DNA from 3 places in the Mesorhizobium sp. Mes31 genome. Region 1 is predicted to be linked to each of the others. Evidence: predicted binding sites of a transcription regulator. Region 1 holds the regulator's gene; each other region holds the start of a gene.
What was found. The regulator PhoB, encoded in region 1, activates phosphate uptake and scavenging genes when phosphate is short. The targets are predictions, from matches to a motif close to TGTCATNNANCTGTCAT.

Region 1 (2,265 bases):
CGACGCCCATATCGACTGGCGCGACGAGGTGCATGGCGAACGCTACGGCTATTCGAACCCGATGCGCCGCGCAAGCGAGATGCCGCATGTCGCCGGCATCGTGCAGGTCGGCATCCGTGGCGTCGGCAGCGCTCGCCTCACCGAAATCGAAGCGGCACGGCGCTATGGCAGCCGCTTTGTAACCGCCCGCGAGGTTCACGCCCAAGGCGTCGAAGCCGCTCTCCGGCATATTCCGGAAGGGGCGCGGGTCGTCGTAACTCTCGACTGCGACGGCCTCGATCCCGGTATCATGCCGGGCGTGGCGGCGCGTTCGCCCGGCGGCCTCACCTACACCCAGGTGGTCGATCTGATCGGGGGCCTCGGCAGACGGGCCAGGATCGCGGGATTCGACCTTGTCGAGCTTTATCCTCCCGCCGACATTGACGGCCTGTCGGCCCTGACCGCAGCGCGCCTTCTCGTCAACGTCATCGGCACCGTCGTCCGGCAGGTTTGAGCCCGGACTCTCGCTAGGGCAATTCCAGGAAAAGTGTGAAACGGTTTTCCGTCCGGAATTGCGTCAAAACAAAGAGTTAGAGCGGTTTGCCGTTTCCGTGAAACGGTGAACTGCTCTAGTCTTCCCTGATCGCGTAACCCGCCCCGCGGATCGTGCGGATGACATCGGGCATGCGGCCGTTGTTGACCGCCTTGCGCAACCGGCCGACATGCACGTCCACCGTGCGCTCGTCGATATAGATCGTCTCGCCCCAGACATTGTCGAGCAGCTGGCTGCGCGAGAAGACGCGGCCAGGATGGCGCATCATGAATTCGAGCAGGCGGAATTCGGTCGGCCCGAGCCGGATCTCGCTCTTCTTGCGATAGACCCGGTGCGACTCACGATCGAGCACGATGTCGCCAACCTTGAGCACGCTGGACAGCACTTCCGGCTTGGCGCGGCGCAGCAGCGCCTTGACCCTGGCCATGAACTCCGGTGTCGAGAACGGCTTGACCAGATAATCGTCGGCGCCCGTGGAAAGGCCGCGCACGCGGTCGCTCTCCTCGCCACGCGCGGTCAGCATGATGATTGGCAGCCGCTCGGTCTCGGGGCGCATTCTCAGCCGCCGGCAGAGTTCGATGCCTGAAACCGCCGGCACCATCCAGTCCAGCACCAGAAGGTCGGGGACGTTCTCCTGCAGCCGGATCTCGGCCTCGTCGCCGCGCGTCACCACCTCGACCTGGTAACCCTCGGACTCCAGATTGTAGCGGAGCAGCACACCGAGCGGCTCCTCATCCTCCACGACCATGATGCGTGGCGCGATCATCGGCTGCTTACCCCTGTCGTCATGCCGCCGGCGCGGACATTGCCGTCTCGTCCTGCTTCGGGCGATTGGCGGGTAGCTGTGTGCCGGTCAAAACATAATACGCATTCTCGGCGATGTTGGTCACGTGATCGCCGATGCGTTCGAGGTTCTTGGCGCAGAACAACAGATGCGTGCACGCGGTGATGTTGCGCGGATCCTCCATCATGTAGGTCAGGAGTTCGCGGAACACGGACGTGTACTTGACGTCGATGCGTTCGTCGTCGTTCCTGAGCTTGGCCAGCGCCGCCGCGTCGGCGGCGGCGTATTCCTCGATCACGCCCTGCACCTGGATCAGCACCAGCTGCGCCATCGCATCGATCGAGTGCGAAAGGTCGCGAGGCGTGACGCTGAGGCCAACGGTGCCGACGCGCTTGGCGATGTTCTTGGCAAGATCGCCGATGCGCTCGAGGTCGCCGGCCATGCGGATCGAACCGACGACATGGCGCAGATCGTCGGCCATCGGCTGCCGCTTGGCGATCAGAGTGATGGCGCGGTCGTCGAGTTCGCGCTGGCGCGCGTCCATGATCGCGTCGTCGGAGACAACGCGCTGTGCCAGGGCGTTGTCGGAATTCAGAAGTGCCTTGGTCGCACCGCCGACCATCGAGCCGGCGAGATCGCCCATGTCGCTGATGAGCTTGCTGATCTGTCCGAGATCCTCGTCGAAAGAAGCGACTGTATGTTCGCCCATGATCTTAGTCCTCGTATGTCTGAGCTCAGCCGAAGCGGCCGGTGATGTAGTCCTGCGTGCGCTTCTCGCGGGGCGACGTGAAGATCTTCTCGGTGCGGTCGAACTCGACCAGTTCGCCCAGATACATGAAGGCGGTCTGCTTCGAGACGCGTGCCGCCTGCTGCATGTTGTGGGTGACGATGACGATCGTGTAGTCGGCCTGCAACTCGTCGATCAGCTCTTCGATCTTGGCGGTCGACA
Region 2 (2,265 bases), on a different contig from region 1:
GGTCGTTGTTGCGCAGCGCCTTGTCGCGGGCGACGATGCCGGAAAGCACCGGCAGGTCGTAGCGCGCCGTGATGAAGCGCAGGATCGATGTCGTGTCGTATTGCGTGTGGTCGACGGTGCCCATCTTCGCATAGGGCGAGATGATGAAGGCGGGGATGCGGTTGCCCGGCCCCCAGCGGTCGGCCTTCGGCGGCGCGACATGGTCCCAGAAGCCGCCATTCTCGTCATAGGTGACGACCACCAGCATGTGGCTCCATTGCGGGCTTTTCTCGAGATGCGAGACGACATCGGCGAGATGCTGGTCGCCGCTCGCCACATCGGCATAGCCGCCATGTTCGTTGAGGTTGCCCTGCGGCTTGTAGAAGGTGACGGCCGGCAGCTTGCCGTCGTCTATGTCCTTGATGAAGGCAGCGCCGTCCAGGCCGCCATCCCGCAGATGCTCGGCCCGCGCGGCGGTGCCAGGCGCGTAGGCCGCGAAGTAATTGAACGGCTGGTGGTGGTACTGGAAGTTCGGCACCGGCGTCGCGTTCTTGCCGTCGAGCGTTGCCTGCCAGGCGCCGGCATACCAGGCCCAGGCGACGCCCTTCAGCGACAGCAGGTCGCCGATGGTGATGTCGTGCTGCGGCGGCAGCGTGCTGGCCGCGGACGGATCGGCCAAAGCCGGATCGCCGCCCGCGGCCGGCTTGTTGTTGCTCGGCTGATAGGGCGGCTGCATGGTGTTGACGGCATGGAAGTCGGGCGTGATGGCGCCGTCATTGACGAATTTCGGCGGGCCGCCAAGCGCCGAGGCCGGCGAGTTGTCGGCGACCTTCAGCGTTGTGCCATCGGCCTCGACGACGGCGATCTGCCCCTTGACCGGGCTGGTGTCGGCATTGGGATAGACCGGTACGCAGGCGCAAGCGAGCATGAAATGGTTGAGGAAGGAGCCGCCGAAGGCGCCCTGGAAGAAATTGTCGGCCAGCACGTATTTCTTCGCCACCGCCCACATCGGCAAACCGGAGCCGTCATAATGGCCCATCACCAGGCTGCCTGAATCGGCCCAGGCGACGAACTTGTCGTTGCGGCCACCATCGATCTGCATCTGCTCCTGGTAGAAACGATGCCAGAGGTCGCGCGTGATCACCGAGGTCTGTTCGTTGAAACCCTTGGGATCGTCGATGGCGAAGCTGGCATTGGCCAGGTGCGCCGACTGCTCCTCGGTCACCGGCGGCGTCACCCCCTTGGCGGTCAGGCCGCCCCAGGCCGGCGGCAGTTCGGCGAGCGGCTTGCCGTCGCGGTCGAGCTGGCGCACCTGGTCGGCGGAGAGATTGGCCAGGCCGTTGGCGCCGGGAAAGCCGCCATAGAGATTATCGAAGCTGCGATTCTCGGCATAGATGACGACGACGGTGTCGATCTTGTCATAGTTGGGCGGTGCTGCGGAAGCGGCGACCGGAACAGAGGCCAGCGCCGTGCCGGCGAGGCAAAGCGAGGTAAGGAACTTCAGCGTCGTCATCGGGTGCCTCGTGGCTTGGCTGGAGGGGCAATGCATGGTCGGGCGGCGAGCCATGGATGAAAACGTTAGATCGGTGCCTTGTCACCTTTGTGACATTTGCCTTGCCTGCGAACACGGTTGCGTGAGCGGGCAGACCGGTCATGAATCCGTAGCAGTGCGGTCTTAAGTCCCGGGCGAAAAGGCGGATCGGACGACATGGCGACAGCACAATGGAAGAGGATCATCATCGCCGCATCGATGCTCGGCATCGCCGCGATTTTGCCGGCAAGCATTGGCCGCGCCGGGACCGGCAGCGTCCATCCCGGGCCGATGTCGCGAGCCGATGCCTTCGCCAGGGCGCAGGCGCTGACGGCGCTTGGCCGCAGGATGTTCTTCGACCCGTCGCTGTCTGCCTCTGGCAAACAGGCCTGCTCGTCCTGCCATGACCCGCATCATGCCTTCGGCCCGGCCTCGGCGGCACCTGTCGAGATGGGCGGGCCGCGCCTCGATCAGCCGGGGCTGCGCGCCGTGCCTTCGCTTCGCTACCTGCAGGCGGTGCCCGCCTTCACCGAGCATTTCTACGATTCCGAGGACGAAGGCGACGAGAGCGTCGACAACGGCCCGACCGGCGGCCTGACCTGGGACGGCCGTGCCGACCGCGGCAAGGATCAGGCTGAGATTCCGCTGCTGTCACCGTTCGAGATGGCCAACAAGGACACCGCCGCCGTCAGCGCTGCCCTGCGCAAGGCCGCCTATGCCGATGCATTCAAGGCCGTTTTCGGCGACCAGGTTTT
Region 3 (2,265 bases), on a different contig from region 1:
TGCAAGGCCCGGCGCGGTGCCGCGCATAGCGGCGGCGAGGATGCCGGGATCGGCATGGCCGGACCAGCCCTCGGCGATACGCTCGCCTCTGGTGAAGGCGACGAGGTTGAAGGCGTCGCCCTTGCTGACGGGATAGGCGACCATATGGAAGCCAGGATGCAGGAAGGTCGTCACACAGTCGGCCGCGCCGATCGCGGCAAAGGCTTGCCCGGCGGCGCTGTCGACCGAAACGGTGGTGCGCCAGGCCAGCTCACCGGAAAAACGGCTTCTTGGCGATGCCGCTCCCCTGGTCGAATCGACAAGCGCACGCACCGACGACCAGACGCCGTCGGCGCCGACCAGCAGGGAGCCTTCCATCTCGATGGTCTTGCCGTCGAGCTCGACACTCGCCGTGATGCCGTGGGTCCCGATGGCAATGCCGCCGAGGCGCGCGCCGGTGGTGAGATGAATATCCGGCATCTCGGCAAAGCGCGACATCAGCGCCGCCTGCAGGTCGGCGCGGTGAGCCACGAGGTAGGGCGCCCGCCAGCGCGCTTCAGCGGACTGTCCAAGTGGCACGCGCGCCAGTTCACGCAGCGTCGCGGCGTCCTTCAGCACCACCGCTTCGGGCCGCACTGCTGTTGGCAGCAGCCGGTCGAGCACGCCGAGCTGGCGAAGGATGCGTGTTGCATTGGGAGAAAGCTGGAGACCGGCGCCTACCGCGTCTATGCGCTGCGCCTGTTCGAACACTTGCACAGGGTAGCCGTGTTCGGCGAAGGCCAGCGCCGCGGTCAACCCGGCGATGCCCGCCCCGGCGATGATGACTTGCCCGGAGCGCATGTCGTCCATTTGCAGCCGGTCGCTGGAAATCAGGCGGCCTGGTCGATATAGATGCAGCCAGCCGGCTGCGTTTCCGTCGCCTTCAGCCTTGGCGAATAGCGGTAGAGCGTCGAGCAATAGGGGCAGACTTTTTCATTGTCGTCGCCCATGTCGAGAAACACATGCGGGTGGTCGAAAGGCGGGTTGGCGCCCGTGCACATGAATTCCTTGACGCCGATGTCGATCGCCGGGTGGCCCGCATCGTTCTGAAAATGGGGAATGGAACCGCCTGCCATCGTCATCTCCTTAACGCAGTCTGATCTGCATCTGGATCATATCAGGTCTCTTTGCAAGATCGATGAAATGAAACTGTCGCAAAAGCCTGTCAGAGGATAAGTTAAGCCGGTTAACCGGCTTTAGGTGCGGGAAGAGCAGGAATTATGAACGAACTGAAGCCGGTGCAGAGCGAATTCATCAATGTCGAGGCAGCGAGCCCGGAGGGCGGCAATCCCGATCGTTTCGTCAATCGCGAGTTTTCCTGGTTGCAGTTCAACCGGCGCGTTCTCGAGGAATCGCTGAACACCCATCATCCCCTGCTGGAGCGCGTCCGCTTCCTGTCGATCTCGGCCGCCAATCTCGACGAGTTTTTCATGGTGCGCGTCGCCGGTCTCGCCGGGCAGGTCCGCGAGGGCATCGTGCTGAAGAGCCCCGACGGACGCACCCCCGAACAGCAGCTCGAACAGCTTCTGCGTGAGGTCGAGCGGCTGCAGGAAGACCAGCAGAAGAGCCTTTCGGCCCTTACCGTGCTGCTCAACAAGGAAGGCATCGAGAGCATCACCCGCGATGCGCTGACCAAGGACGAAAAGATCTGGCTGGAGGATCACTTCCAGGAACAGGTGTTTCCGGTGCTCACCCCGCTGTCGATCGACCCGGCGCATCCGTTCCCGTTCATCCCCAATCTCGGCTTCTCGATGGCGCTGCAACTGCGCCATCGCAAGAACGGCGAAGAGATGAGCGCACTTCTGCGCCTGCCGGTGGCGCTGAAGCGTTTTATCCGTTTGCCCGACCGCAAGCGCCATGTCCGCTTCATCCCGCTGGAAGAGGCGGTCGGCCTTTACATCGGCAAGCTGTTCCCTGGCTATGAGGTCAAGGGCTCCGGCACGTTCCGCATCATCCGAGACAGCGATATCGAGGTCGAGGAGGAGTCCGAGGATCTGGTGCGTCTGTTCGAGACGGCGCTCAAGCGCCGCCGCCGCGGTTCGGTGATCCGCATCGAATTCGACAGGCTGATGCCGTCGGAACTACGCGACTTCGTCGCCGGTGAGCTTGGCGTCTCGTCGAGCCGCATCAGCGTCCTGACCGGCCCGCTGGCGCTCAGCCAGATATCCGAGATCGTCGCCGTCCCCCGCGATGACCTGAAATTCACACCCTACAATCCGCGCTTTCCCGAACGCATCCGCGAGCATG

Region 2: the regulator PhoB is predicted to act here: its motif matches at 1,572-1,588, upstream of NR193_RS28865 (acid phosphatase).
Region 3: the regulator PhoB is predicted to act here: its motif matches at 1,158-1,174, upstream of NR193_RS04840 (RNA degradosome polyphosphate kinase).

The regions. Positions count from the first base shown of each region.
Region 1 is NZ_JALJRL010000012.1:57,328-59,592, forward strand. It holds gene NR193_RS20650 (agmatinase) at 1-493, shown strand, start outside; gene phoB (phosphate regulon transcriptional regulator PhoB) at 609-1,298, opposite strand; gene phoU (phosphate signaling complex protein PhoU) at 1,318-2,025, opposite strand; gene pstB (phosphate ABC transporter ATP-binding protein PstB) at 2,051-2,265, opposite strand, start outside.
Region 2 is NZ_JALJRL010000024.1:28,060-30,324, forward strand. It holds gene NR193_RS28865 (acid phosphatase) at 1-1,492, opposite strand, end outside; gene NR193_RS28870 (cytochrome-c peroxidase) at 1,730-2,265, shown strand, end outside.
Region 3 is NZ_JALJRL010000002.1:443,629-445,893, forward strand. It holds gene NR193_RS04830 (FAD-dependent monooxygenase) at 1-828, opposite strand, end outside; gene NR193_RS04835 (zinc-finger domain-containing protein) at 849-1,094, opposite strand; gene NR193_RS04840 (RNA degradosome polyphosphate kinase) at 1,239-2,265, shown strand, end outside.